3 regions of the Alteromonas nitratireducens genome follow, and region 3 is predicted to be linked to each of the others. Evidence: predicted binding sites of a transcription regulator. Region 3 holds the regulator's gene; each other region holds the start of a gene.
The links. The regulator FNR, encoded in region 3, switches genes on or off when oxygen is low (the NO sensors DNR and NnrR bind a similar motif). The targets are predictions, from matches to a motif close to TTGATCTAGATCAA.
Positions count from the first base shown of each region.

Region 1 (10,088 bases), 380 kb from region 3:
AACGCCGCCTGTCGGTGACCAAGCTCACTCAACGCATCGTAATTCGCTTTTCCAAACGATGCCTGTCCATGGCGGACAAGATAAAACTCTGTCATTGCGTCTCTTCATAGTTGTTAAGTTAATGTGAAAGAGTAGATAATCGCGCTGTATAAGTTTAATTATTAATATGAATAAACGGTAATCAGAGAAAGCTATGGCGGACCACAGGGCATGCTACGCATAGCTTTGCTGCCGACACCGTGAAAAATCCCGGGGACAGGCTACACTTAGGCTCGGATTGGTGTCACAATCGATGGTCACCAGGGACGAATAAAACAATAAAAATCAATACCATGATTAGACGTTATCACACTTCAATTGCACTATCGGGCATTGCCGCCAGCGTCGCTACAGCGCTAATTACGCCGTCTGCGCTGGCTGATGATGCTCAGCTTGAACGTATCATTGTCAGCGCCCAGAAAACCGAACAGTCAATTCAGGAAATTCCGGTCGCGGTGACCGCGCTGTCCGGCGACGATCTGGCAGAGACGGTGTCGCTGGACATGTTTGATATCCAGAACTTTGTTCCCGGTTTCGCTGCGTTTCAGAGCCAGAGCGCCACCAACTCCAGCTTTTCGGTCAGGGGTATTGGCACCTCCTCCCAGAATTTCGGTTTTGAGTCATCGGTGGGCATGTATGTGGATGGCGTATACCGTTCACGCCAGAATGCACTGGTTAATGACCTGGCAGATATGGCCCGGGTGGAAATTCTGCGCGGCCCACAGGGAACCCTGTTTGGTAAAAATACGCCCGCCGGTGCGATCAGCATTATCACGCGTCAGCCCGAACATGGTCAGCGCGATGGCTATGCCGAGCTGACCCTGGGTAACGACAACCTGGTAAGAGTTTCTGCTGGTGCGACAGTCACCGCCATAGAGGATGTGCTGTCGTTTCGCGCCAGTGGATTCAGTACTCATCGGGACGGTTTTATTGACGACGACCAGAACCAGCAAAGCCTGAACAATCGCAATCGTTCCGGCGTTCGCCTGCAGGCCAGATATACGCCAACCGACGCCGTCTCGCTGCGCGTCATTGCGGATTACAGTGAACTGGATGAGCGCTGCTGTGGCGCACTCACCTGGCAGGATAACCATCAGGCGATCGCTGTCGACGGGAAATTCGGCACCGACGCACTGTTAATGCAACCGCCATTCAATGCCAGTTTATTCACCCGCGACGACTTTTTCGATTACACCACGGCATTGTCAGTGCCGCCGGTATCAAAAATGACTGACAAGGGACTCTCTGCGCAGCTTGATGTTCGCCTCAACGATCAGTGGTCAGTGACCAGTATCACCGCGTTTCGCGCCCTCGACTCCTATGACAGCGTCGATACAGATTTCAGCAACGCCAGTTTGCTGACCGCGACCAATGACGCTGATCAACAAGCGTTTTCTCAGGAACTGCAACTGCACTACCGCAACGCGACGTTGTCAGGCATTTTTGGTGCCTACTGGTTCAGTCAGAATCTGAATCTGCAGTTTGATACCACCACACAGGCGCAATTTCCGGCTTTTTTTGCGGCATCAACTCAGGCCCTGTCACCACTGCTGGACGGCATTAATACGCTAAGCGCCCTGACCGGTGGGTTGCTTGCCCCGGTTGCCAGCCCGGCGCCGGCAGATACCGCGTTCGCGCACACGGCCTATCAGGAACAGGACAGTATTGCGCTGTTTGCCCAGACCCAGTGGCACATCACACCGGCACTCACACTGACCACCGGCCTGCGTTACACAAGAGAAGAAAAGTCGTTGCTGGGCCACTACACAGAACAAGGACCTGGCATTGACGGTCTGCCTCAGTCCCCCTCGCTGTGGCCCGACCCGTTTGCCGCCGGCAGCGCACTGAATGCGCTGGCTGTGGCACTGGGTTCAGGACAGCCGCTGCCGGGCGATGCACTTGGCGCGATTGCGCCATTCCAGCAGCCTGGCTGGGGGTTCTTTTTACTGCAAAGTGCTGCCGTGTTACCCCGGCCGGATATGCAGGCCTCTTTGGATGATGATCAGGTCACCGGCACGGTTAAACTCAGTTATCAGAGCGATGCGGACACCCTGTGGTATGCCTCATTTGCCACCGGCTTTAAGGCTGGCGGCATCAATACCGACAGGATCTTACCCTCGCTGGATCCGGTGTTTGACGCAGAGACTGCACGCACGCTGGAGTTCGGACTCAAGCGCGACTGGCGCGATCTGAATTTGCGCACCAACGTCGCTATTTACACCACCAACGTCAACGACTTCCAGGCATCAACTTTCACCGGCACAGGCTTTAACCTGCAAAATGCCGGCAGTATCAGTGTTGACGGACTGGAAATTGAAATGACCTGGTTCCCGCTGGAAAACACCCAGCTCACGCTGGCGGGCGCGCGCACGCTGGCCAGGTTTGATCGCTTCGAGAAAGGACCGTGCTGGGTCAGTACACCGTGGCACACCGGCGTGGATGATCCCGGTCGACAGGCACCCGATCTGCCATACTGTTCACGTGGCGGCGATCGTGTTGGCTTCGAGCCTGACAACACGCTGAACCTCACGCTCAGCCAGTTTATCCGGTTAGGAGATATCGACAGCACACTGAGTGTGGATTACCAGTATGTTGGCGATCTGTACATTGATGACAGTAATGATCCACTAAAAAAAGTATCGTCACACACCCTGATGAATGTGCGCTGGCTGTTTACCCTGCCAGGCGGAGAGACCGATCTCATTATTTGGGGCAGGAATGTTTTCGATGAAGACTATGTGGCCCGCAGTGGTTTCGACGTGCCGGTACAGACGGGCAAAATTATGGCGTATCCCGGCCAGCCTGCCAGTTACGGCATCAGTCTGCGCCATCATTTCTGACGCAGCGTATTCAGGTTTGCGCTGTACCTGCTAACCTTTGGGCCAGTGAACTGGCCCATTGCTGGTAGCCTTTCGGGCCTGGATGAAATCCATCGCTGGCCATCAGCTCGCCCGTGACATCGATTCGGGCATCATGAAATAAGAAGCCCAGGGCGTCAGCACGACGCCGGGTCAGACGGTTCAGTCGCCTGGCCCGCGCGCCCATGATGGCAGACAGTGGCCAGGGTAGCGCCGGAAAGGCTTCCATTGGCGGAATCGCACATACCACCAGCTGGCTGACGCCAAATTTCTCCCGGCTGAGACCGGCAAGTTGTTCGAGCGCCTTACTCCAGCGCCGACGAGAACGCATGTGCACAACATCATTCACGCCGGCCGACACCACCAGCGTATCTACCCGCTGCGCATCCATGCTATCAAGCAGTGCCACCGTGTCGTTCAGCGTCAGCCCGGTTTTGGCATGGCACTGCCAGTGCACGGTATGGGTGTCAGCGAGACGTTCAGCCAGTCGTACCGTCAGCGCTTCCTTCTGTAATGCAACGCCAACACCGGCGGCTGCGGAATCGCCGACAACCCAAAGGTGTCTGGTCTCACCGCGACCGCAAATGCCACTTCGCGCGCCCCCGGCTTCAGGTAACACCGGGGTGCGCTGTCTTACCCTGCGGCCCTGATAAAGCATCACCGGCGCCAACAAGGGCAGCCACACTCTGTTCACTTTGCTCTCCTGTTAAATCTGGCGGCAGGCAACCAAAATCCTATTACTTTGAACGAGATCAAACAAAGCCCTCGCACGCTGCGATACCCTGCGTCTGTTAACGGAAAATGAGTATCGCTATGACCACCACAGACCTGTTTGATCCCCTGCTGCTGAATAAATACAACATCAGCGGCCCAAGATACACCTCTTACCCAACCGCACCGGCATTTTCCGACAATATTCCGGCAACGTTACTGGCTGACGCGGCCGCTACCAGTGCGCGGGATCTTTCACTGTATATCCATATTCCGTTTTGTCATAGCCTTTGCTATTACTGCGGATGCAGTAAAATCATTACCCGTCACCAGGACAAAGCCGACCGGTATCTGGATTATCTTGAAATAGAAATTCAGCGACGAGCTCCGGCATTTAAGAACAAAACCGTGCGTGAAATCCACCTTGGTGGCGGCTCACCCAGTTTCCTCACGCAAGCCCAGCATACGCGACTGCGTGACATGCTGTTCAGTCATTTCAGCGTAGCCCGCAAACCGCAAATGTCAGTTGAAATCGATCCCCGCCGGTTTGAGAAAGCCGACCTGAGCCATCTTTTTGCGCTGGGCTACAATCGTCTGTCGATAGGGGTTCAGGATGTGGATTATCAGGTACAGCAAGCGATCAACCGTGTCCAGAGTACAGCGCATATTGCGGCACTCATTGACCACGCCAGACTACTGGGGTTCTCTTCCATCAACATTGACCTGATTTATGGGCTGCCCCACCAGACGCCTGAGACCTTCAGGCAGACGCTGAGCGCGACAAAAGCCATGACACCGGATCGAGTTTCATTATTCAGTTACGCCCATCTGCCGTCACGTTTTGCCGCACAGCGTAAAATTCGTGATGAATGGTTACCCGGCCCGGCTGACAAGCTGGCGCTGATGAAACAGGCCATTGAAAGTCTGACCGACTATGGCTACATCATGGTCGGCATGGACCATTTTGCCCTGCCCGACGATGATCTTGCCAAAGCCAGACAGGCAGGTCAGCTGCACCGTAATTTTCAGGGGTATACGACCGGCGCCGAACTTGATTTACTGGGGCTTGGTGTTACCGCAATCAGCGCGATGGGTAATACTTACGGGCAAAACCCGAAAGATCTGAATACCTACTACCGCATACTCGACGAACAGGGTCAATTAACCGAGAAAGGCATTTGCCTGAGCCAGGATGATCTGATTCGCCGCGATGTGATCATGGCACTAATGTGCAACCTGACGGTGGACTTCAGTGACATTGAGGGCCGCTATGGCATCGATTTTTCAGCGTATTTCCGTGACGAACTGGAACAGCTTGCACCCTTTGTCAAAGACGAGGTACTGCATTTTGACGAGCAGCGCATTGTTGTCGAGGAAAAAGCCCGGTTATTTATTCGAATTATTGCCATGACGTTTGATGCCTATCTCAACCAGCATCAGCATGTCACACGCTATTCGCGGGTAATTTAAGTCTGCAGGCTTAGCAGAGCTTAAACCGCGCCATCACTGTCATCCCCGGATGCAGGGCAAGCCGATCGACAGACAACTGACTGATGATGGCGCACAGCTGATTTGTACCACAGCGAAGCCTCACACAGACTTCCCCGTCCAGGCCAGGTTGCATCGAGGCCACCTGACAGCGCAGGGCGTTGACCTGCGATGACCGGGCCTCACTTCCGGTATCCAGACTCACGCGCCGGGCCGCCACCAGCATTCGCCGTCTCCCGTGCCGCATCACATCCTGACGGGTATACAGCGTATGCCCTTCCACGCTGAGCCGGTGGTAGGGGTAACGGGGATCGGGCGCAAGCGGCTCACCCTCAAGTACCGCAAAGTCCTGCGCCCGGGCACCGCCTGCATCACTGCGATGTAATTGCCCATCGTCAAGCACGAACACCTCATCGGTATACAGTGCCAGCTCATCGGTATCATGCGACACCGTGATGGCAGTTATGCTGTGTTCGTCGAGATAATGGTACAACGCATCGAGAATTTGGCGGCGAGTTGCAATATCAATGGCACTGAACGCCTCATCAAGCAGCAGAATATCGGGGTGATTTATCAGTGCACGGGCCAGCGCAACACGTTGCGCTTCTCCGCCGGATAAGGCCTGGCAAGGTTTGTCCAACAAGTGAGCACAGCAACAAAGCGACACAATCCGTTGCGCGTCTACGTCCCTGCCGGCATAGTGTTGCGCCAGCTTAAGGTTACCGCTGACGTTGAGATGCGGAAACAATGCAGGCTGCTGAAAGACCATCCCTACCCTGAGCTCACCCGCTATCCGCCAGCTTGCTGTGACCTGTGCCCTAGGCTCAAGTCCGGCGAGTGCACGCAGTAAGGTTGTTTTGCCTGCACCGGATACACCGGTCAGACCGGCCAGCACCGTGTCGTTACTGAGTGATGCACGAACCGCCAGTGTTGGGCGCTGACGGTCGTTTAACGCGACGGTAAAGTCCATGGCGTTCCTTGTCGGTTAAACCGGTAAAGTACCGTGAGCATGAGCGCAGAAAACACCAGCAGACCACCGGCAAGCCAGTGCGCTTCGGCATAGTTAAGGGCCTCTACGTGGTCAAACAGGGCAACAGAGAGGACCCGTGTCTGGCCCGGAATATTGCCGCCAATCATCAGTACCACACCAAACTCACCTACGGTGTGCGCAAAACTCAGGCCAGCTGCCGTCACCAGCTGCGGTCTGATTAAGGGCAACACAATCCGAAAAAAACGGGCACGTGCTGGCATATTCAGACAACGCCCCGCTTCCAGGTAGCGGCTATCAAGCTGTTGAAACCCCATAGTCAGCGGCTGGACCGTAAAGGGTAATGAATAGATCACAGACCCTATCACCAGTGCACTGAATGAAAATGCCAGCGGCGATCCGGTCAGCGTCTCCCAGGCCTGCCCCAGCGGGCTCTGTGGCGACAGCGCGATGAGCAGATAAAACCCCAGTACGGTTGGCGGCAAAACCAGCGGCAGCGCAATGATGGCCTGCACCAGCGGTTTCGCGGGATGGCGCCAGTGTGCCAGCCACCATGCCACAGGCAGACCGATTAGCAGCAGGATAAGACTGGTCACCCCCGCCAGCTTTATGGTCAGGATTATCGCCTCAAGGCTATTCGTCATTGTGCTCTCCGGTCAGGTAACCAGCCTGTGCAATCATTGCCTGCCCGTCTTCAGACAATAAGAAATCGGCAAACCGCCGCGCTGCCGCGTAGCGGTCTGCAGGCGCGGTCACCGCCAGCTTTTGAATAATTGGCTGGTGCAAAGACGAAGGAATAGGATAAATCCGGATATCCTGCGATACCGCCTTTGAAGATAATGGCTGCACCTTTGCCTGCGCCAGTGATAAAAAGGCTGCATCTACGGCGCCAGAGACAAGAAATTGCCGCACCTGCTGAACATTGGCTGCGGTAACAAGACGCCCACGCAGCGTGTCATTCAAGCCCATCGCATCAATCACCTGCTGCGCCGCCTTGCCATAGGGCGCAACGGCGGGATTGGCAATGGCCACGCTGACACGCGGCTGATAAAGAAACTGCAGGCTTTGCTCAACACTGTCCGGTTGTGTGGTGCGAACTGCAAGCGCAAGCTGACCTGTTGCATAGATTGCGGTATCATGCTGTACAACGCGCTGCTGCGCTATCAGCGCGTCCACACGGGCTGCATCGGCAGACAGAAACACATCAAACGGCGCACCGTGAAGCAGCTGTGCATACAGCGCACCGCTCGATGCAACCGACACCTGTATTGTCTCGCCCGTCTGCTGCTCATAGTGCTGTACCAGTTGTTCCAGCGGCCCGGCAAAATTAGCGGCCACCGCAACCAGGAGTGGCCTGGCGATAACCGATGGCACCATCAGCAGGCAACATACCAGAACGACGATCCGCACGCTCAGGTTATTCCTCATGGTTTTTTAACCAGCGCATGGCGGCGTGCTGATCACTGGCTTTCGGTGTGACCCACGTGCCGGTGCCCCCAACCCGTTCTTTTTTCCACAACGGGACAGATTGTTTGAGCATATCCATCATAAAGCAGGCGCCATCGAACGCAGCCTGACGATGCGGCGCACTGCATCCTACCCAGACAATCTGTTCATGTCGGTCCAGCCGACCAATGCGGTGCACCAGACCGGCATCCGTCAGGGAAAATCTCGCGATGGTTTGTTGCACCAGTTGTCCCATTACGGCCTCGGTCATTCCGGGGTAATGTTCCAGTTCAATGCCCTCAAAGGCTGGTGTCTCATCCATGTCTCTGACCAGCCCGGTGAAGGTCACGATGGCCCCCGCCTGTCCTGACGAGGCTTGCCGCAACCGGTCATACAGTGTCTGTACACAAAAATCATCACTACTGACCTGTGCAAACATTCAGCCTCCGGTCACCGGTGGGAAAAATGCTACCTCGTCGTGAGGGTTCAGGGAATGTGATGGCATGACCAGGGTCTGGTTGCAGGCTATCAGCACCGGCGCGTCGAATACTGCCTGCCAGCGATCATTCTGCGCGCAGAGCTCGGCTTTCAGCTCATCAATCGTGGCATTGTCATTCACCGCCACCGTGATATGTCCGTCGCCGGTTACTTCGCGGATTTGCGCAAAACTTTTTACCGTAATCTGCATGACCTCCCCCTCTATGGCTGAGTCCAGTGACCGCCTTTGCCGCCTTTCTTATCCGTTACCCTGACCTCGTGAATTCGCATGGCAGGATCAATTGCCTTGCACATATCAAAGAGGGTCAGCAATGCAACATTAACGCCGGTCAGCGCCTCCATCTCGACACCCGTGCGGCCGGTCAGCCGACACGTACACCTGACCCTGATTCGCGAGCCGGCCTTATCTACATCAAAGTCGATATCAACTTTTGACAGCGCCAGGGGATGGCAAAGCGGAATGAGACTGGCACACTGTTTTGCGCCCTGAATGCCAGCGACTCGGGCAACCGCAAACACATCGCCCTTGGCAATACGGCCTTCACTGATGCGCTCGATCACATCATTCGATACGATCAGAAAGCCCTCTGCCGTTGCTTCACGGCGCGTTTGTGCTTTATCGCTGACATCAACCATATTGGCTCTGCCCTGCTCATCGAGGTGACTGAACCCACTCATGCCTGCGATACCGGCTTAAGATGCGAAACAAAATTACAGGGCCGGAAGTCCGCGTCCAGCTGACTGGCAATAATTTTCTCCCAGCCTGTGCGACAGGCACCGGTTGAGCCTGGCAGACAAAATATGACTGTACGATTGGCAAACCCGGCGAGCGCGCGTGACTGTATGGTAGCGGTTCCAATTTCATCATAACTTACAGCACGAAACAGCTCACCAAACCCATCGACCTGCTTATCAAAAAGCACACTTAAGGCTTCAGGGGTCGAATCGCGATGGGTGAAACCGGTGCCGCCGGTCACCAGCACAGCCTGGACTGCCGGATCCGCAATCCAGGCTGACACAATGGCACGCTGCTGATAAATATCATCCTTAACAATCTGGCGGCCGACCAGTTGATGACCGGCCTCGGTCACCTTGGATGCGAGGTAGTCACCGGATTTATCATCCTCACGCGTTCGGGTATCCGACACGGTAAGCACCGCGATCCCCAGCGGGACTGTCACCTTGTTCATAAAAATTCCTGAATTCAGATACGAATCATTGGGTTGCTTTGCTAAAGTACCCGTATCATTTTGCCTGTCAATGCAGGCAAGTTTACTCAACGGACAGGTAAGATACGAAAAAAATTTCGCAGACTTACTGTCAGGTTCCTGGTTTATTCTCCATGACATCATCCTTGCCCTATGAACAACTACTGCGCTTCAACCGTCAGATTGTGCTGCCTCAGGTGGACATTGACGGTCAGGAGAGGCTGTCTGCAGCACGTGTACTGGTGATTGGACTTGGCGGACTCGGTAATGCGGCCTCACAGTCACTTGCCGGTGGCGGCGTCGGACACCTGACGCTGGTCGATCATGACGTAGTGGAAACCACGAACCTGCCCAGGCAGCCGCTGTTTACCGACACCGACTGTGGTCGCCTGAAAGTGGACGCAGCAAAAGAAAGACTGGCTGCGCTTAACCCTGCCTGCAGGATCACTGCGGTAGATCAGGCAGTATCGCCGTCAACCTTGCCGGCCCTGCTTGCCGGGCACGATGTTGTGCTGGACTGCACTGACAATGTAGCGGCGCGGGACGCCATCAACGCAGCCTGCGTTCAGCATGCGCGGCCTCTGGTCAGCGCTGCGGCCATCCGGTTTGAAGGGCAGGTGTTTGTAGTCAGGCAGGCTCCGCCCTGCTATGCCTGCGTGCGTGCACTGTTCAGTGCCCCTCGACTCAGTTGCACCGAAGCAGGTATCTTTAGTCCGGTGGCGGCTATCACAGGCACCTATCAGGCATTACTGGCACTGCAGCTGCTGCTGGGTTTGCCGGTTCCCGAAGGCTGCCTGCTGTGTTTTGACGCCCTGACTCACCAGTGGCAACCGTTTACGGTACCGCCACATC
Region 1 covers NZ_JBFNPK010000001.1:93,243-103,330, reverse strand. The annotation lists gene AB1N33_RS00475 (histidine phosphatase family protein) at 1-95, opposite strand, end outside; gene AB1N33_RS00470 (TonB-dependent receptor) at 333-2,879, shown strand; gene AB1N33_RS00465 (SGNH/GDSL hydrolase family protein) at 2,890-3,591, opposite strand; gene hemN (oxygen-independent coproporphyrinogen III oxidase) at 3,711-5,078, shown strand; gene AB1N33_RS00455 (ATP-binding cassette domain-containing protein) at 5,089-6,066, opposite strand; gene modB (molybdate ABC transporter permease subunit) at 6,045-6,728, opposite strand; gene modA (molybdate ABC transporter substrate-binding protein) at 6,718-7,494, opposite strand; gene AB1N33_RS00440 (molybdenum cofactor biosynthesis protein MoaE) at 7,502-7,969, opposite strand; gene AB1N33_RS00435 (MoaD/ThiS family protein) at 7,970-8,218, opposite strand; gene moaC (cyclic pyranopterin monophosphate synthase MoaC) at 8,230-8,706, opposite strand; gene moaB (molybdenum cofactor biosynthesis protein B) at 8,703-9,218, opposite strand; gene AB1N33_RS00420 (HesA/MoeB/ThiF family protein) at 9,371-10,088, shown strand, end outside.
Region 1: a site for FNR is predicted at 3,640-3,653, ahead of hemN (oxygen-independent coproporphyrinogen III oxidase). Genes of this name have one in related genera too.

Region 2 (10,088 bases), on a different contig from region 3:
GTTACTGGCGAATCCTTCGGGCGTCAGTTCATCGCGGTGCTCACTGCCCTTTTGCTCAACCACATCAAAACCGTCGCCAATTTCGACACCTTTAACCGCGTTGATCCCCATCATGGCGTAGGCGATATCCGCATCGAGGCGGTCGAAAACCGGTTCACCCAGCCCGACCGGCATGTTGGTGGCCACCACAGAGACTTTGGCGCCAACACTGTCACCGGATTTTTTCAGCTCTCGCATGTACGCATCGAGCGCGTCCAGTTTCGACGGATCCGGACAGAAGAAGGGATTGGTGTTGGTCACTGAATGATCCACGGTATTCACCGTGACCGGGCCAAGTTGCGAAAGGTAACCGTGGATCTCAATGCCCAGTGTCTGCTTCAGGTATTTTTTCGCAATCCCTCCGGCCGCGACACGGATCGCGGTTTCCCGGGCAGATGAGCGTCCACCACCACGGTAGTCACGCGCGCCGTATTTTTGCTGATACGTGTAGTCCGCATGCCCCGGGCGGAAACGGTCTGCGATTGTCGAGTAATCCTGGCTGCGCTGATCCTTATTTTTTATCAGCAAGCCAATACTCGTTCCTGTCGTTTTTCCCTCAAACACGCCCGACAGGATTTGAACTTCATCATCTTCACGGCGCGCGGTAGTGTAGCGTGAGGTACCGGGTTTTCTGCGATCCAAATCGCCCTGCAGGTCCGCCTCGCTGAGTTCGAGTCCTGGCGGACAGCCATCGACGACGCCACCAATGGCAATACCATGACTTTCACCAAATGTGGTTACCGTAAACGCTTTTCCAAATGTGTTACCGGGCATAATGTTGTTTTACCGTTTTATGCTGAAAAATAAGACTGAAGTGCCGATTTAGACACAGCAAAAATACCGTGACCACCATTTTCGAATTCCAGCCAGTCAAGCTCAAGCCCTGGGAAACGGTGTTGCATGTGAACTTCACTGTTGCCAACCTCGACAAATAGCCAGCCCTGATCTGTCAGGTGCGCCGGTGCCTCGCGCAGAATTTGTTCAACCAAATCCAGACCATCCTCCCCTGCGGCAAGAGCGAGCTCAGGCTCATGGTGATATTCGTCCGGTAAATCTGCCATGTCTTGGGCATCCACATACGGCGGATTAGAGACAATCAGGTCATATTGCTGGCCTGCCAGACCACTGAATAAATCAGAAGCAATCGGGTACACACGGTGACTCAGCTGATGTTCCTGGATATTCATTTCAGCAACATCCAGTGCGTCCTGGCTGATGTCCACAGCATCTACCTGCGCTTCATCAAACGCATAGGCCAGCGCGATAGCAATACAGCCTCCGCCGGTACACATATCCAGAACATGCTGAGGTGCGTTACTCAGGTGCGGTGTGAAGCGCTTTTTAATCAGTTCGGCAAACGGAGAGCGTGGTATTAACACCCGCTCATCAACGTAAAAGGGTAAATCACAGAACCACGCCTGGTGGGTAATGTACGGCAGCGGCATGCGGGTCTGAACCCGTTTTAACACCAGTTCCGCAATTTTCTCCCGTTCAGAATGGGTCAGTCGCGACGCAAACAACTGATCGCCGGTTTGTACAGGCATGTCCTGCGGCAGATGCAGCGCCTGTAATACCAGACTGACCGCTTCATCCCAGGCATTGTCGGTACCGTGGCCAAAATACAGGGCGGCATCGTTAAACCGGCTGGTTGCCCAGCGTGTCATATCCAGCATGGTGTGCAGGTCATCAATCGCTTCCTGCAGGTAGAATTTATCTGTCATAGCCTCGTCAGTACATTGGCATTGGTAAAACTGGTATCATACCCAAAGTTCGCGTTCGCACCCAAGGTTAATTTACTGCTTGCTGCCATGAAGTCTGATCTGAAAAAGCTGAAAAAAGTGCTGTCACAGACACCGCCACAGGATTTACCCGACACAGGGCCTGAAGACCTGTTCCGGGAGGCTGTATCTGGGGTGACACCACTGACTCAGGACACTGTCAGCCAGACGCCATCACAACGGCTCAGACAAAAGCGCCATCAGGCACGCAGTACCAGCGTTAACCGTGCGTCGGATCGGCAACTGAACGCAACATTCAGCTTTTCAGACATGTATGAAGCAACGTTACCGGCAGAGGGGCCGGTGAGGTACTGCCGGCAGGACGTGCCGACCCATGCGCTGAAGCGTCTCAGACGCGGTGATTATTATCCGGAGCTGGTACTTGATTTACACGGCCTGACCAGGGAGGCAGCGAAAGCAGAACTGGCCGCGTTGCTGTTTACCGCAAGAAAAGAAAATATCGATTGCGTGTCGGTGATGCATGGCCTGGGCAAAGGGATCCTCAAGCAGGCGCTACCGCACTATCTGGTTCAGCATCCCCACGTAATGGCCTTCCACCAGGCGCCTCTGGAGTATGGCGGACAAGGAGCGTTACTGGTACTGATTGAAACTGCTGAGCCTGATCTGCACCGCTAAGCTCCTGCCGCCAGGCTGGGAACGGTTACTTGTCGTGGTCTGCGCTGTTGTGCATAAACAGATAGGTGTAATACCCCATCATTCCAACAATAATCGCAATTCCAAGCAGTGAGCCCCACACGACGGGATCTGAAAGCATGCTCATCAACATAGCGTGTCTCCTGTGTTTTGTGTCTACAGGCTAAGTATGCGCGCTGTGTGCTGAGGAATACTGATCTGAATCAACGTTTATAACGGGGCCCGTCGTTAATACTGATCCAGATCAAAAAAGCGGGGGGATTAGCAAAAAGTTATTTGATAATAATTCTCATTTAGATTATTGTAATACCTGCCTGTTGGACGCAGGCTTATAACGGTCTTGGCTTTGCGTCTGTGCACGGGGTGTATTCACCCCGTGCTTTTTTTCTGATGATTATCAGGTGAACAGCTTCCAGAACCAGCTTTTTGACAGGTCTTCTTCGCAGGATTTTAGTTGTGTCGCATAGCGTAACGAGCGAGCTTTGACCTTACCGGCGACTTTCTTCAGCCACGCCTTTTTGTTGTATGTCTTGCGACGATAGCCACCCCAACCTTCGTGATAATTCAGATACTGGGCGTAAGCGTCCCATTTCGACACCCCGTTAATTTTATGGGTTTTGTAGATAAACCAGCCCATAAAGTCGATGGCATCATCAAAATCGTCGCGGTCAGCCCCACTGTTGCCGGTTTCCCGAATATAGTCAGACCAGGTCGGCGTTTTTGCCTGCGAGTAACCGTAAGCGGAACTCACCCGGCCCCAGGGGATCAGGCCAAAAAACACATAGTCCTTAGGCGGCAGCGCATCATGACGAAACGAGCTTTCCTGGTACATCATGGCCATTGGCACATGGATGGGCACGCCCCATTTATCCCGGGCATCAGCCGCCGCATCGTACCAGTCTTCCTTTTCGTAAAAAATCTTGCACAGATTACTGCTGTCAGACGGTGGCGTGGTGGCACATCCACACAGTGTGACAGTCAGGGCGGTAACCAGACCGAATAAAAATCTGCGCTTTTTTTTGAACTTTTCCCACATGACGTGTCCAACTAATTGTTCTAGTAATGTGTGTTTCCCTGGAACCCTTGATGCCTGACCTGCCTGGTCAGGCATTTTTTTTGGCTGGCGGCTCAGCGAAATACGCTCTGATAAAGGTATCAAAGTCTTTCTCATCATGCGATTCCACATCACGCTGCGCCGCCAGCGATGTTTCTGCCGCCAGGGCAAAGTCGTCTGCAGACTGATGCTGGTAATGCCAGTCATCAAACGCATTTTTATACTGTTGTGCCAGTGACAACCCAAGTGCCCCGTTGTCCATGTTATTGCCGAGCAGGTGGCCAAGCACTTTACCTGACGGTGTCACGGCAGGGTCGGCCACTTTAGCCCACTCTGCCTCAACGGCATCAGAATAGGCCTGCCCGCCATGTGCATTATCGAGCAACGTCGCTACCTTACGGAAATAGCTGAACAGGTGCTCAGCCCAGTCAGAAAACAGGCGGTCTTTTCCGTTATCAACCAGGATGAGACCTGGCTTGCGGCCTTCGAGCACCACACGCCTGAGGTTCTCACCCGCTTCGCGTATCTGTGCTTCATCCAGCAGGTCGCTGGGCATCAGCAGGCAGGCAAGCAGGAACACGTCCAGAAAACGGCTTTGCCCTGCACTCACGCCGACGGCAGAGAAGGGATCAACATCCAGCGCCCTGACTTCGATGTAGCTGATACCGCGCCTGACCAGTGCGTCGGTGGGTTTCTCCATGGATAATGTCGGCTGTTTTGGACGAATAGGTGAATACAGTTCGTTTTCAATCTGCAGAATATTCTTACTGAGCTGCTGATAGTTTCCCTCCTCACCGGCGGCGAATTCAGAAAAACGGGTTGACGGTGTCTCCATCGCCTTGCGCAGCAGCGTTACGTAATTATCCAGCGAGTTATAACAGATTTTCAGCGACGCCTGTTCGGCACTGGTATAGCCCAAATCACTCATTCTCAGCGAAGTAGCATAAGGCAGATACAGCGTGCCCTTACCCACTTTTTCAAAATTGAGCGAGTGCGGCTTGCCCCTGAGAAACGAACCACACAACGAAGGCGATGCACCATACAGATACGGAATTAGCCAGCAAAAACGCCGGTAGTTCCGGATAAGCGACAGATAATCGGCGGATACCTGCTCCTGCGAATGAACGCTGCCCTGATGGGCCGCCCACAATGACCAGAAAGCGTCCGGCAATGAGAAGTTAAAATGAACGCCGGCAATCGCCTGCATCATGCTGCCATAGCGGTTTTTCAGACCAATCCGGTATACCCGCTTCATTTTTCCGACATTCGACTCACCAAAGTAGGCAATCGGAATCTCGTCTTCATTTTCAATGAAGCAGGGCATGCTCATTGGCCAGAGCCATTCTTCGCCAATGTTGTCATGGACGAACTTATGAATATCGAACAGTTGCTCAATCGTGGTGTTGATGTTGGGTTCTGGCGGCGTAATGAATTCCAGCAGAGACTCTGAAAAGTCGGTAGTGATAGAGTCGTGTGTAAGCGCCGATCCCAGGGCGACCGGATGTGGCGTTTTCGCCAGGGTTCCGTTGTGATTAATGCGCAGCGCCTCTCGCTCAACCCCGCGGCGGATCCCGGTCAGGGTCGCAAGAAAAGCGGGAGAACTGAGCGCCTGAATGTTGTCTTCAAAACTGATTGTCTGTGCTGTCAATGTTGAAATCCATGATGCGCGCTGATAGCTGGCATGGCTATCAGCACCGTTGCTGTAAAGATGATGATGTCACCCAAACATCGGGGTGACACGTTTATACTGATCAGACCCGTCGATCAGTTTACTGTGTTTACACGCTCATCGGGAAGCGTTCGTTCTTCTACCGGAATTCCCAGCGAATTCAACTGACCGGTGATCGTCGCTTTATCCCCGACAACAATCACCTGCATATTATCGCTGGCAAACTGCTGCCTGATTACCGCATTGACGCTGTCCAGTGAGGCCTCATTGATCAGAGCCAACTGCCTGGCCCGGTAGTCATCCGGCAAATCATACGCCAGTAACTGGCGCAGGAACCCTGCTTTACTGCCGGGTGTTTCATATTCCAGCGCATCACTTAATGTGAAGGCATTTTTCATAAACGCAAGTTCTTCACTGGTCATCCCGGACTGCTGATACTTTTCAAGCTCAGAAAAAATCGTGCGAATTGCGGTAGCGGTATGGTCACGACCCACGTCCGTCGCCACCTCAAACCAGCCCAGCGTTTTACCGCCTATAAAGGCACTGTTGGCGGCATAGGTGATCCCCTGCTTTTCACGCAGTTCCAGGTTTATCCGACTGTTAAAGGCGCCGCCAAACGGGAAGTTAGCCAGTCTGGCTTTGAAATAGTCGCCGGTAGCGTCAAACGGCAACGCCCGCCTGACCACATAAATCGCAGACTGAACGGCCCCGGGACTGTCAATCAGGATGATCCGCCGGCCGTCATACGACGGAAACGGCGCATAGTCCGCAAAGGCATAGTCGGGGCCCTGCCATTCAGACAGGAAGTCCAGCGCCGCCACCAGCCGCTCCGGAGACTGATCACTGACTGCCACCAGATTCGCTTTGGCCGGGCTGTAATAGCGCTGATAAAACGCCTTTACGTCGTCCAGGGTAATCCCCTGTAACGATGCCAGCGTGCCCTGCTGTGGATAACTGACCCGGTTGTCCTCACCGAACAGCACCAGATCCCGCGCACGCACCGCCAGTGATGACGGATTTTTCTGTTGCTGCTGCATACTTTGCATCAGACGGCCTTTTAGTGTCGCAAAGTCGTCAGCTAAAAAAGCCGGCCTGAAAAGCTTCTCTTCGAGCAAAGCCAGGGTAGCATCAAGATGCTTGCTCAGGCTTGAGACAAACACCTGGGTATAGCGGCCTGACGCACTTACCTGAACAGAGCTGCCGAGTTTGGCCAGCGCAACCGACATCGCTTCCCCGGAATAGTTTTCCGTCGATTCATTCATCATGGCGGCGGTCAGATAAGCCAGTCCTTCCTTTCCTTTGGGGTCAAGCAGCATGCCCCCTTCCATACTCAGCGACAAGGTCACGGTCGGTGTCTCAGAGCTCGTCACCCCCAGTACGGTGATGTTATTTGCCAGTTGTCGCCGCCAGTAATCCGGTACGCTGACAATCGGTGCCGGTCCGGCGGGCGGAACCTGCGTACGATCGAATTCGCTGGTCACCTCTCGCGCGCTGAATGAGGCCGGTTCAGTATCAGGCACCATCCGGTCCTTCAGGCGGTCCGGCAGCATGAAATTTTGTTGCGCCGCGGCGTATTCCGGGTGCCCGGCAGGCACCACACTTAAAATTACCGCGTGAGCCTGTCTGATGTATTTTCGGTATACCCGCATGACATCGTCCGCCGTTACAGCGTTATAGCGACGAAGGTCTTCTGCGATAAGGTCCGGAGTACCACTAAACGTCTCGTTCGCCGCCAGTGTCGCGACTTTTCCGGCCACGCTCTGCAGACCGAAAACCGTACCGGCCTCAATACTGGCTTTCGTACGCGCCAGATCATCAGCCAGCACGCCGCGGGTTTCAAATTCATCGAGTGTCGCACGTACCGCCTTTTCGAGGGCATCCAGACGCGTCACGCGGGCAGGATTGGCCAGTGCCACCAACTGAAATTCACAGGCCAGTTCACGGCAGGGGTGAGAAGCCACGGCCTGCACGGCCAGCCCCTGGCGCACCAGATTTTTGTGCAGCAGTGAACTCTTACCACCGCCGAGAATATCGGCAAGCACATCCAGCGGCGCTTCATCAGGATGACGTGCGTACACCGTGGGAAAAGTGAACTGCAGTAACGGCAGATGCACCTTATCTTCCAGTGTAATGTAGCGGTTCTCTTTCAGCGTCACGGTCGCTGGCGTGGGATCCGTGACCCCAGGTCCTGCCGGAATCCCGGCAAAGTACTTCTCGACCCACTGTTTGGTCAGGGCAATATCAATATCACCGCCAATGGTGAGTACCGCATTGTTCGGACCGTACCAGCGTGAAAAGAACGCTTTTAAATCGTCTACGTTTACCCGGTCGAGGTCTTCAACATAGCCAATGGTTGACCAGGAATAGGGATGGCCAGGCGGATACAGTGCCTCCGCCACGCGCTCGGTAACCAGGCCGTAAGGCTGGTTATCCACTCGCTGGGCGCGCTCATTTTTCACTGTTTCCCGCTGGTTCTCAAACTTTTCCTGCGTCACCGCATCCAGCAGGAAGCCCATACGGTCGGCTTCCAGCCACAACACCTTCTCAAGCTGATTGGCCGGCACAGTTTCATAGTAGTTGGTTCGGTCAGTGTTAGTTGTGCCGTTGAGGCTGCCGCCGGCTTCAGTAATAATTTTAAAGTGCTGTTCATCAGCAACATGCTTCGAACCCTGAAACATCATATGTTCAAAAAAATGGGCAAAGCCGGATTTCCCCGTTTCTTCACGTGCAGACCCTACGTGGTAGGTTACATCGACATGCACCAACGGGTCGGAGTTATCCTGATGGAGAATCACAGTAAGACCATTTTCGAGGGTATATTTTTCGTAGGAAATGGCAGGGGCTGTTGTTTCAGTGGCAGACTCAGGCGCTTCTGCATACTGCGTTTGCACTCCCTGCTGACAGCCACTGAGTAAGATAGCAAAAACTACACAAAAAACCGTGCTAATCCGATGAATCGAGTCTGTCATTATTTTCCTTATTACTGCACAATCGAAGGCATTAGACGTTAACGGTATCAAACCTGATGCCTTTTTGTCGCCGCTCACTGGTGCGAATTATGCTACGCTCTGGCATAAATTACGAATAAGACCAAAAGGCTTAGTCAAGGAAGCACGATGACTTCACAATCAGAATTTGTTGATCTTACATTCGGCCTGTCACAGCTTAGCGGAAACCGCGCCCTGTATTTAACGCTACTGGAACGGTTTTCAGATGAATATCGCGACATCGACGATAAAGTGCAGCAGATGATGCGCGATGACGATATCCAGGCTGCTTTCACCCTCCTTCATACGTTAAAAGGGGTGACCGCGAACCTTGGTCTTCCTGCCCTCAACGCGCAAAGCAAACATGTCGAAGCAGCAGTCCGTGAAACCAGGCAGTTACCCGGCAATTACCCCGAATTTATTGCTGCACTGCAAACCACATTACAGGCGATTGAAACCATACGACATGAAGACACAACAAATGACAGCGCATCGTCGAGCGCTGACAGCAATATGGCCGAAGCAACGCTGACACGCACGCTTGAAGCCATGGAGTTCATTGCGCCCGAGACCCTGCGAGCGCTGCTTGATGATATCAGTATACCTGCCGCTGCCCGCCTTGAGCTGGAGAAGGCCATTGTTGAACTGGACTACCAGGAGGCGCTGCGAATTCTGAACGCGCAGTGATGAGTATGTCGTTAGCATTACTGGCAGAGCATCAGGATTTTATTATTGTTAACAAGCCAGCCGGCGTTCCCATGCACGACCGTGATGAGGGCATCATCACACGGGTCAGGCAGGCTTTCGGTGACGGTAACTGGCACCTCTGTCACCGTCTGGATACCGGCACGTCAGGTTGTCTTTGCCTTGCTCGCAATGCCCGCGCAGCCGCAGAAATTGGCAGACAATTCGAAGAGGGAAAGGTAAGTAAGTACTATCTTGCGCTAACCACTGCCAAACCCAGGAAAAAACAGGGAACGGTTCGCGGAGACATGAAAAACCGCCGGGACGGAAAGTTTATTCTGACACCGACTTTATCCAATCCCGCCGTCACACAATTTTTCAGCCACAGCGTGCGTCCGGGTTTGCGGGGTTTTATAGTCAGGCCGCTGACAGGAAAAACACACCAGATTCGGGTGGCATTAAAAAGCCTTGGCAGTCCCATTCTTGGCGATGACCGCTACGGTGGTGAGATGGCTGACAGACTTCACCTGCATGCATGGCAATTATCCTTTAACTATGCGGGCGAACAGATTAACGCAGGGTGTCTGCCTGACAGCGGAGCGCAGTTTATCCATCAGGATACCCGGGCATGGTTTACCTCGCTCGGCTCACCCGACAGCTATCCCTGGCCTGCAGTCAGAAAGCCGTCCTTTGGCGATGACAAAGATTCATGACACCACACGAAACTGGATTTAAGCGTCTGCTCATCGCTGGCAGCGGTGCAATAGGCTGCCTGCTGGCCGCGGGCGCCGTCCGTGAGCAGTTCAGCTATACCCTGTTCCCCCGTCATCTGCCGCATGCGCCAATCTCGGTGACGGATGATAGCGTCATGGTAACGCTTGATCATTTCGATGCACTGCCCGTCCGGACGCGGCCGGATGATCTGCTTGTCGTACCTGTCAAAGTGTATCAGGTCAGTGAAGTTGTCCGGCACTGGGCGCCTCACCTGCATCCGCAAACCCCTGTGCTGCTGATGCACAATGGTATGGGGGGGACAGAAAGCGCACGCTTCTGGTTACCTGCCGGTCAGCCGCTATTTAGCGCCACCACCACACATGGTGCCTATCGCGCAGATGCCACACACGTGCGACATACCGGGCATGGTCAGACTACGGTCGGGACACTTGATAGCCCACCAGCAGAAGACGCCACAGGTCAACGTATCACAGCATTGCTGGCGCGCC
Region 2 covers NZ_JBFNPK010000007.1:125,190-135,277, forward strand. The annotation lists gene aroC (chorismate synthase) at 1-813, opposite strand, end outside; gene prmB (50S ribosomal protein L3 N(5)-glutamine methyltransferase) at 831-1,760, opposite strand; gene smrB (endonuclease SmrB) at 1,848-2,453, shown strand; gene AB1N33_RS08535 (DUF3149 domain-containing protein) at 2,479-2,598, opposite strand; gene AB1N33_RS08540 (transglycosylase SLT domain-containing protein) at 2,869-3,507, opposite strand; gene gshA (glutamate--cysteine ligase) at 3,575-5,173, opposite strand; gene AB1N33_RS08550 (M16 family metallopeptidase) at 5,290-8,163, opposite strand; gene AB1N33_RS08555 (Hpt domain-containing protein) at 8,311-8,868, shown strand; gene AB1N33_RS08560 (TIGR01621 family pseudouridine synthase) at 8,874-9,578, shown strand; gene AB1N33_RS08565 (ketopantoate reductase family protein) at 9,575-10,088, shown strand, end outside.
Region 2: a site for FNR is predicted at 2,706-2,719, ahead of AB1N33_RS08535 (DUF3149 domain-containing protein). Genes of this name have one in related genera too.

Region 3 (10,088 bases):
CTATCGGTTCTGTTTATCACCTGATCCCGGTACTGTTTGGTCAGCGTGAGATGTACAGTATCCGTCTGATTAACGTTCACTTCTGGCTGGCTACGATTGGCGTTGTGCTTTACATCGTTGCAATGTGGATGTCTGGTGTTCTGCAGGGTCTGATGTGGCGTGCAGTTAATGCAGACGGCACCCTGACCTACAGCTTTGTAGAGTCGCTGGAGGCCTCAAAGCCATTCTACGTGGTTCGCTTCATCGGTGGTTGTTTCGTGGTTGCCGGCATGCTGGTCATGGCCTACAACACGTACAAAACCATTCGTGCACCTAAAGGCAGTATCGCTGCTGATCCTGCAACACAGCCAGCGTAAGGAGACGTAGAATGAAAAATCCACATGAGATAATTGAAAAGAACGTTGGCCTGCTGACGATTCTTATCCTTATCGCCATCAGCTTCGGCGCGATGGTTCAGATTACGCCACTGATGTTCCAGCAGCAGACCATGGAACCGGTCGAAGGCCTGCGTCCGTACACTGCACTGGAGCTCGAGGGTCGTGACATTTATATCCGCGAGGGGTGTGTTGGCTGTCACAGTCAGATGATCCGCCCGTTCCGCGCAGAAACTGAGCGTTACGGTCACTACTCTGTTGCCGGTGAGTCTGTATGGGAGCACCCATTCCTGTGGGGTTCAAAACGTACCGGCCCTGATCTGGCGCGTGTAGGCGGCCGATACAGTGACGAGTGGCACCGTGTTCACCTGCGTAATCCGCGTGACGTTGTACCTGAGTCAAATATGCCTGGCTTCCCTTGGTTGGAAGAAAACACGCTGACCGGCGAGCTGACTGCTAAGAAGATGGAAGTATTCCGTGGTTTTGGCGTCCCTTATACCGATGAGGATATCGCTGGTGCGAAAGCGGCAGTACAGGGTAAAACTGAAATGGAAGCCCTGATCGCCTACCTGCAGTCTCTTGGAACCCATCTGAAATAATATGGACCAGGGCACTGTAGGCAGCATATTTACTGTTATCGTCTTCGTCTGCTTTATCGGCGTAGTGTGGTGGGCATTCAGCAGCCGCAATAAAACAAAGTTCGATGAAGCGGCTAACCTGCCGTTCGCAGACGAAGAAAAACAAAAATCAAGAGAAGATCAGCAGGAGTCTTGAACTCATGAGTACGTTTTGGACAATTTGGATTTCGGTGATAACGCTGGGACTTATCATCGCATGTTACTTTCTCCTTCGTTGGTGCCTTGCAAATAAGACAGGTGTGCCACAGGGCGAATCAATGGGACACGAGTTTGACGGTATCGAAGAGATTAACAATCAGTTACCCCGCTGGTGGACCATTCTGTTTTACATCACCATTGTATGGGGTTTTATTTACCTCGCACTCTACCCTGGTCTGGGTTCGTTCCAGGGGCTGTTAGGCTGGAAAAGTTCAAACCAGAATATTCAGTCGCTGGAAGAGTCACGTCAGGCTCGCGCTGAAGCTAAAGAAAACGGCATGCTGGTGCAATACGACCGTGAACTGGATATGGCAGAAGAGCGTTTCGACCCTATTTTCGAGGCCTACGCCAAAATCCCGGTGGAAGAACTTGCGAAAGATCCTGAAGCCATCAAAGTTGGTCAGCGACTGTTTTTGCAAAACTGTTCACAGTGTCATGGTTCGGATGCACGTGGTCAGAATGGCGGTTTCCCTAACCTGACGGACGATGACTGGCTGTACGGCGGTACTGGCGCAAAAATTAAAGAAACGCTGATCGGTGGTCGTCGCGGTAACATGCCAGCCTGGCTTGACGCGATGGGCGAACAGGGTATCGAAGAGGTTGTGGCTTATGTTCTGAGCCTGAGCGGCCGCGATGTTGACCCGGAACTGGTTGCGAAAGGTAAACCGCGTTTTGCGGCCTGTGCTGCCTGTCACGGAATGGACGGTAAAGGTAACCAGATGCTTGGTGCGCCTAATCTGACAGACAATATCTGGCTGTATGGCGGTAGCCATCGTGCGGTAACAGAAACCCTGACCTACGGCCGCAACGGGGTTATGCCTTCATTCAAGAAAACCTTGGGTGAAGACAAAATTCATGTTGTTGCTACGTATGTGTACAGCCTGTCGCACAACGACTAAGTAGCACAGAATATTCACTGTAAAGCCCCGTTATCACGGGGCTTTTTTTATGAGAAAATAGCGCCTCATCACGCGCTGTAAATGTTAGAGATAGTTCATGAACAAGCCTTGGTACAAACAGTTCTGGCCCTGGTTTTTGATTTCGGTTCCGGTCGCCTCCTTCATTATGAGTGGCGTTATGATAAACATCGCCACCACCACCGAAAATTCACTGGTCGTAGACGATTACTATAAAGAAGGTAAGGCCATTAACCTCAGCCTGGATAAAATTGCAGCGGCCAAGAGGAAAAACATCACCACGGATTTAACCATTGAAAATGGCGCTATCTCGCTGAAATTCCACTCAGGGATCCCGCAGGAAGGGACTGCGCTGAAACTCGCCTTTTACCACACGACACTGGAAGATAAAGACACATCGGTGCTGCTGAGTCGGGATGCGGCAGGGATTTACCGGGGCTTTAGTGAACAAGACCTGGGCGGTAAATGGCAAATAACCCTGACGCCCGTGGACGACAGCTGGAAAATCCAAAAAACCGTCAGCCTGCCCTATTCCGGTGTGATGAAGTTTAACCCCTGATGTCTGAACAAACCTGTTACCACTGTGGTCTGCCGAACGATCCGGACCATCAATATGACGCCATGGTACTGGGTGCCAGGCGACAGTTCTGTTGCCCCGGTTGCCAGGCGGTAACCGAGGCGATTGTTGCTAATGGCCTGGAAGATTACTATCGGTTCAGAACTGCCCCGGCAAAACAGGGCGATGTCTTACCCTCCGAAATTCAGGACAAACTTAACGTATATGACCAGCCTGAGCTTCAGGAGGAGTTTGTTTTTGATGAAGGAAAGCATAAACAGGTTCAGCTTACCATCGAAGGCATTACCTGCGCCGCGTGTGGCTGGCTGATTGAAAAGCAACTGGCAAAATTTCCCGGTATCCGGCAGATCGCGGTTAATGTTCAGGAACGCCGGGCGCTGATCAGCTGGGATCCGGAGCAAACGACTCTCAGTAAAATTCTCGGGGCACTGCAACAGATTGGATATCAGGGTGCGCCTTTTCAGCCAGATCAGCATGAAGCCGCGTATCGCCGGGAGCAAAAATCGTATTTAAAGCGATTGGGCCTGGCCGGCCTGATGACCATGCAGGTTATGATGCTGATGGCGGGGCTGTATTTTGACTGGTTTGGCAATATTGACGAGCAGACCCGCCGATACTTTTACTGGGTAGCGCTGGTGCTGACCACCCCTGTTGTACTGTATTCCGGCAGCACATTTTATCTTGGGGCGATGAAAGCCCTGTCGGCCCGCACTGTGAATATGGATGTACCGGTTACGCTGGCCGTATTTGGCACCTATATCGCAGGTATTAAGTCTACGCTGCTGGAGCGTGGCGACGTGTATTTTGAATCTATCTGCATGTTTATTTTTCTGCTGCTGCTCAGCCGTTTTCTGGAGCACAGGAGCCGTCACCGCGCTGCACAAATCTCCGCCAACATGACGCATTTTATTCCAGTCTCCGCTAACCGTCTGGATGACCATGGCACGGTCACAACCTGTCTGGCTAAACAGCTAAAAAAAGACGAACGCGTGCTGGTCAGGCCGGGCGACACCATCCCGATAGACGGTATCGTCAGTCATGGGCAATCGGCGGTTGATGAGTCGATGCTGACCGGTGAGTTTCTACCGGTTGAGAAGCAGCCTGGCAGTCAGGTATTTGGCGGGACGGTGAATCAGTCAGGCGCTTTGACGGTCACGGTTACACGTACCTTAAAACATGCCCTGGTTAACCAAATCGTACGACTGCAGGCGCAGGCGATGGCAAGTAAGCCCAAAATCGCCCAGATCGCCGATACGTTCTCACGTTATTTTGTTACCGGTGTGCTGCTTATTTCTGCCCTCACCTTTGCCTACTGGTCGTTTCAGGGCAGTGACGAGGCATTCTGGATAACGATTTCTGTACTGGTGGCGACCTGTCCCTGTGCGCTCGGTCTCGCAACGCCTTCGGCACTAACCTGCGCTGTCGCGCGCCTGAATAAGCAGGGCATTTTATTAAAACGGGCCGATGTCCTTGAGCAACTTACCGGTATTTCCACGATTGCACTGGATAAAACCGGCACACTGACCAACGGCGAATTCAGCATTGTTGACCAGTGGACTGGTAACACCCTCTCTGCAGACGATGTGAGCCGAATTACCGCCACGCTCGAGTCGCGCTCTGAGCATCCGATAGCCCGTGCATTCCCTGACGCGCCGCTACACGCACTGTCCGATTTTTCGGTAACACCCGGTGGTGGCGTAGAAGGCACCATCAACGGCAGTAACTACAAACTGGGATCACCTTCCTTTGCCGGTGTTACACTGCCCTCACTCCCCTTCACCCCCAATGTAGTACTGACATGTGGTGAAACCGTGTTAGCGGCCTATCGGTTGAGTGATACACTACGCCATGATGCCGAGGCCGCCGTAAAACAGCTGAGTCAGAAAAAGCTCATTTTGCTTAGTGGCGACAGTCAGCAAAACGTGGACAATATCGCCGCCGTGTTGCCGATCAGCTATGCCAAAGGCACGCTGTCGCCCAGGCAGAAATATGACGAAGTCCATCAGTTGCAACAAGCCGGTGAGCGGGTCATGATGCTGGGCGACGGAATTAATGATGCACCGGTGCTTGCCAGTGCCGATGTCTCTGTCGCCGTGGGTAACGCGACAGATGTGGCGAAAACGGCCGCGGATGTTATTTTGCTTGGTGACAGCCTGCTTTGTATTGCCGATCTGCTCACTATTGCACAAAAAACTAAACGGACAATTCGCCAGAACATGCTGTGGGCACTGGGCTACAACGCGCTGATTCTGCCGTTCGCCGTGTCTGGCCTGCTAAGTCCGTGGATGGCTGTTGTAGGTATGTCCCTGAGCAGTATCATTGTGGTAACCAATTCAACGCGACTGCTACGCTGAGGACCTGCCGTGAGTATTATTTATGTGCTTATTCCCATCGCCATCATCATTGTTGCCGTTGCGGTAGTCATCTTCTTCTGGGCAGTACGATCAAATCAGTTCGACGATCTCGATCGTCAGGGGTACAGTATTCTGTTTGATGACGACTTGTCACCGGAAGATAAGAAACTGGCAGAAGAGCGCAAAGCTGCGCAGGAAAAACGGCGTGACTGAGCTGACAGGCTTATCTGCATTGTTAATCGGACTCGCCGGCGGTGTGCATTGCATCGGTATGTGTGGTGGCATTGTTACTGCGTTACAACAGGCCGTCCCGGCGCGGCGTCGTCCATTTCCTTATATGCTGGCCTATAATCTCGGCCGTATCATTAGCTACACACTGGCTGGTGCCCTCGCAGGCGGCGTGGGACAAATGTCGGCCGCAGTATTGCCGGCACTTGGACAGGTGCTGGCCTGGTTAAGTGCGCTTATGCTGGTGGCGCTTGCGCTGTATCTGGGGCAATGGTGGCGAGGGCTGGCATATCTGGAAAAAGCAGGCAATGCCGTCTGGCGGCTGATTCAGCCCCTGTCTAAACGCTTTTTACCCTTCAGGTCGCCGCTTGCCGCCCTGCCGTACGGACTGATTTGGGGATGGCTGCCCTGTGGTCTTGTTTATTCGACGCTGACGTGGTCGCTGACCAGTCAGCAGGCCGGACAAGGCGCCTTTATCATGTTTTGTTTTGGACTGGGCACATTACCTACCCTGCTTGCAGTTGGCAGCGGGGCTGACTATCTTTTTAAACAGTTCAGGAAGCCGCGTGTCAGGCAATTCATCGCAAGCGGGCTGTTAATATATTCGTTTTTCTTGATCTACCGGTTAATACATAGTATCACCATAAACTAACGACTCACCGAGCGGGATAACAGGCAATAATCATGAGCAATGGAAGCAACTTTTCAATTCACTGTCAGAACTGCAGTTTCAGTCATCTTTGTTTACCGGTTGCGTTAAACAAAACTGAAATTGAATCACTGGATGACATTATCGAAAGAAAGCGTCCACTGCATAAACATGACACGCTGGTTCACACCGGCGCACCATTTAAGTCACTGTATGCCGTTCGCTCAGGCTCCTTCAAGTCGTTCGTGACGAACAAAGACGGTGAAGAACAGATTACCGGTTTTCATTTCCCCGGCGACATTATTGGCTTTGATGCGCTGCGGGAAAATAAGCATCAGAGTTATACCCAGGCGCTGGAAACTGCAATGGTCTGTGAGCTTCCTTACGAAACCCTTGACCAGATTTCGATGCAGCTCCCTAAGCTGAGACATCAGATCATGAGCTTTATGAGCGCAGAAATTAAACAGGATCACGATATGATGATGCTGTTGAATAAGCGCTCGGCGGAAGAACGCCTGATGTATTTCATTGCACAGTTGTCAGAACGTTTTGAGGCGCGGGGCTTTTCAGGAAAACAGTTTCACCTGAGCATGACCCGCAATGAAATTGGCAACTATCTGGGCCTGACCATCGAAACCATCAGCCGTTTACTCACCCGGTTCCAGAAAGAAGGCGTCATTAAAGTAGAAGGCAAGCTCATTACCATCCTCGATACTGAAAAAATGGATGAAAAACTTAGTTACGTGGCCGTGTAAGTACGCCGCTTGTTGATCCAGAACAACAGGCAAAGTCTGCGTAACGTATTACACTAAAATGGAATACTGTGATTAAGGGAGTACGGGGATGATACGTTATAAGCACCTTCTGGCTGTTATTGAAGCCGACCGTGAGACACAACCGGCGCTCTCCCGGGCGTTGGAGATTGCCAGAAAAACCCAGGCAACCGTCACAGCCATGCTTGTCGTTTACGACTTCTCTTATGATATGACCACGATGCTGAGTCAGTCTGAACGCGATGCTATGCGCAAAGCCGTCATCGACGACAGAGCGGCCTGGTTACGACAGCAACTCGACAATCAGGGGCATCAGGACATCAATATTGTGGTTGAATGGAATAATCGCGCGTATGAAGCCGTTATCACCTATGCAGCCCGGCACAACGCTGATTTAGTGATTAAAGCCACCAAGCCCCATAATGATCTGAGCTCGGTTATTTTCACCCCTACCGACTGGCATTTGTTAAGAAAGTGCCCTTCTCCGGTACTGCTGGTAAAAGAGCACGACTGGCCAGCAGATGGAAATATTATCGCTGCGGTGAATGTGGGGACCGAGGATGATGAACATCGCCAGCTGAATGATCGCATTACCCAGACGGCGACAGACTATGCCACGTTACTTAGCGGGCATGTGAATCTGGTCAATTGCTTTCCTGCCACACCACTGAATATTGCCATTGAGGTACCAGAATTTGATCCTGATACCTATAACAATGCGGTGAAAACGCACCATGAAGAAGAAATGGCCAGACACGCCGGTAAGTACAGTATTGATTCCGACCGCTGTTACGTAAAAGAAGGCTTACCTGAGCGCGTTATTCCAATGCTGGCCAGAGAACTTGACGCCGAACTGGTTATTATCGGTACCGTTGGCCGGGTGGGCTTATCCGCTGCACTGATTGGAAATACGGCGGAGCACGTCATTGACGGACTGAAGTGCGATGTGCTGGCGCTCAAACCGGAAGGTTTTAAAAGCCCCATAAGCTGAGCGGTTAATTTTTCTGGCGTGGATAGCAGCGCTGGCTACGCTTCGTTATAATGTCGGCTATTTTGTAGTAACAGGTAAGCCCCGATATGACCGCAGATGCACAGCCTAAAGACACCGCCGCAGACGCCCGCTCACAATCGAAACAACAATACAGCTTTAACAAGCTGCAAAAGCGTCTTCGCCGCAACGTAGGCAAAGCGATTGACGACTTTGGCATGATTGAAGATCAGGATAAAGTCATGGTGTGTCTGTCTGGCGGAAAAGACAGTTATACCATGCTGGATATTCTGCTTTTTCTTCGCAAGATTGCCCCGATACATTTTGATATCGTAGCGGTCAACCTTGACCAGAAGCAGCCGGGCTTCCCGGAGCATGTATTACCTGAATATCTGGAATCACTGGGCGTTGAGTATCTGATTGTCGAAGAAGACACCTACTCCATCGTGAAAGAGAAAATTCCGGAGGGTAAGACAACCTGCTCGCTGTGCTCGCGTTTACGCCGTGGCATTTTATACCGGACAGCAAAAGAAATCGGGGCCACCAAGATTGCTCTGGGCCATCATCGCGATGACATGCTGGAAACCTTTTTCCTGAATATGTTTCATGGTGGGAAACTGAAATCTATGCCACCGAAGCTGGTAAGTGATGACGGTCACCACATTGTTATCCGGCCACTCGCATATTGCAGTGAGCGCGATATTCAGCGTTATTCAGAGGCAGCCGGTTTCCCGATTATTCCCTGTAACCTGTGTGGTTCACAGGAAAACCTGCAGCGCCAGAACATAAAAATGATGCTTCAGGACTGGAATCGTCGTTTCCCGGGTCGCATTGAGTCGATGTTCAGAGCATTGCAGAATGTCGCCCCCTCACATTTGGTTGACAGTAAGTTATATGACTTCAAAGGCATTAAAGCTACCGGTAGCCCGGTCGACGACGGCGATATCGGGTTTGATCCTGTTACCTTTTCTGATCCCTCCCCGGCAAGTGACGATACAGAAATACAGGTTGTGAATATTATGGAGCCCGGCAAATGAAAATAGGATTGGCGCTCGGCGCGGGAGCCGCGCGTGGATGGACGCATATCGGTATTATTCAGGCACTCGAAAAGATGGGTGTACAGATTGATGTAGTGGCAGGCAGCTCAATCGGCGCCTATGTCGGCGCAGCGTATGCCAGCGGAAAGCTTGACGAATTGCGTACCTGGGCGTGCTCACTGACTGAATGGCAGGTGCTGTCGCTCATGGGCGTGGGTATTCGCCGTGGCGGAATAGCCAGTGGACAGAAGGTCTTCAACAAGCTGGCAAACGATTTGTGTGCCCCCACCTTCGAAGAAATGGAAAAGCCATTTGCAGTCGTTGCTACTGATTTATATTCAGGACGCGAGGTCATTTTTAATTCGGGGCCCGTAGGTGACTGTATCCAGGCATCCTGTGCGATACCGGCACTGTTCAGCCCGGTCGCCAATGAAGACCGCTGGCTGGTAGATGGCGCTGTGGTAAACCCGGTACCGGTAAATTTGTGTCGTCAGTTAGGCGCTGACTTTGTGATTGCAGTAAATCTTAACGCAGATTTTCGTCCGCAACGCCTGGAGAAACTGCGTATGGAGCATGAAGAAATCCAGCGCAAAACCGATGACTTTTTTACCAAGAGCCAGAATGTGGTTCGCCAGTGGTTTTCACCGGATACAAAGCCAAACAAGGTATCACCGCCGGGGATCCTGAGCGTCATGAGCAGCTCGCTGGAAATTTTGCAGGCTCGGGTTACACGCTCACGACTGGCTGGCGATCCGCCGGATGTACTGATCGAACCGCAACTCACCGATGTCGGCCTGATGGAATTTCACCGGGCTGAAGAGTTGTGTCTGAAAGGTGAGCAAACGGTTGAACGTCTGGCAGCGCAAATACGCTACCAGCTAGTGCTTAATCCGCCTGATGAAGAGGCCGATACGCTGCCCGAGGCATCAGTTCCTTGATGCCTTGGCAGTAATGCGAAGTGGTGTAGCCGGTAACGACAGACCGCGGTTTGTTTCAATCCATTCTTCATCAAGAACCAGCATACCATTGGTGATCGCCGGCCCCCCCTGAAGTGTTGCGTCCAGTTCTTTATCGCTGAAATGTATCATGAGCCCCTGTACTGAAGGCATCATGAAAGACAGAAAACTGCCCATTTCATTAAAAAATGCCCGGTACTGATCGAGCAGGAATACCAGTTCATCCTGAGTGTAACGGGTTTTCAGGTAATCAGGCCGGGTTTCCAGTTGCACTGACATGTCACACTGATTAGCAGCGTCATCCAGCTCCACTTCCACCATCGCGTTAGCCATTTTCAATGCCTTTTCATCCGGCACCGTAAAGCGCTGTTCGGGTGTTACATTCAGCGGGATCACCTT
Region 3 covers NZ_JBFNPK010000001.1:475,666-485,753, forward strand. The annotation lists gene ccoN (cytochrome-c oxidase, cbb3-type subunit I) at 1-356, shown strand, start outside; gene ccoO (cytochrome-c oxidase, cbb3-type subunit II) at 368-973, shown strand; gene AB1N33_RS02085 (cbb3-type cytochrome oxidase subunit 3) at 975-1,148, shown strand; gene ccoP (cytochrome-c oxidase, cbb3-type subunit III) at 1,153-2,109, shown strand; gene AB1N33_RS02095 (FixH family protein) at 2,207-2,686, shown strand; gene AB1N33_RS02100 (heavy metal translocating P-type ATPase) at 2,686-5,058, shown strand; gene ccoS (cbb3-type cytochrome oxidase assembly protein CcoS) at 5,068-5,271, shown strand; gene AB1N33_RS02110 (sulfite exporter TauE/SafE family protein) at 5,264-5,938, shown strand; gene fnr (fumarate/nitrate reduction transcriptional regulator Fnr) at 5,971-6,690, shown strand; gene uspE (universal stress protein UspE) at 6,779-7,699, shown strand; gene ttcA (tRNA 2-thiocytidine(32) synthetase TtcA) at 7,786-8,733, shown strand; gene rssA (patatin-like phospholipase RssA) at 8,730-9,671, shown strand; gene AB1N33_RS02135 (DUF2987 domain-containing protein) at 9,660-10,088, opposite strand, start outside.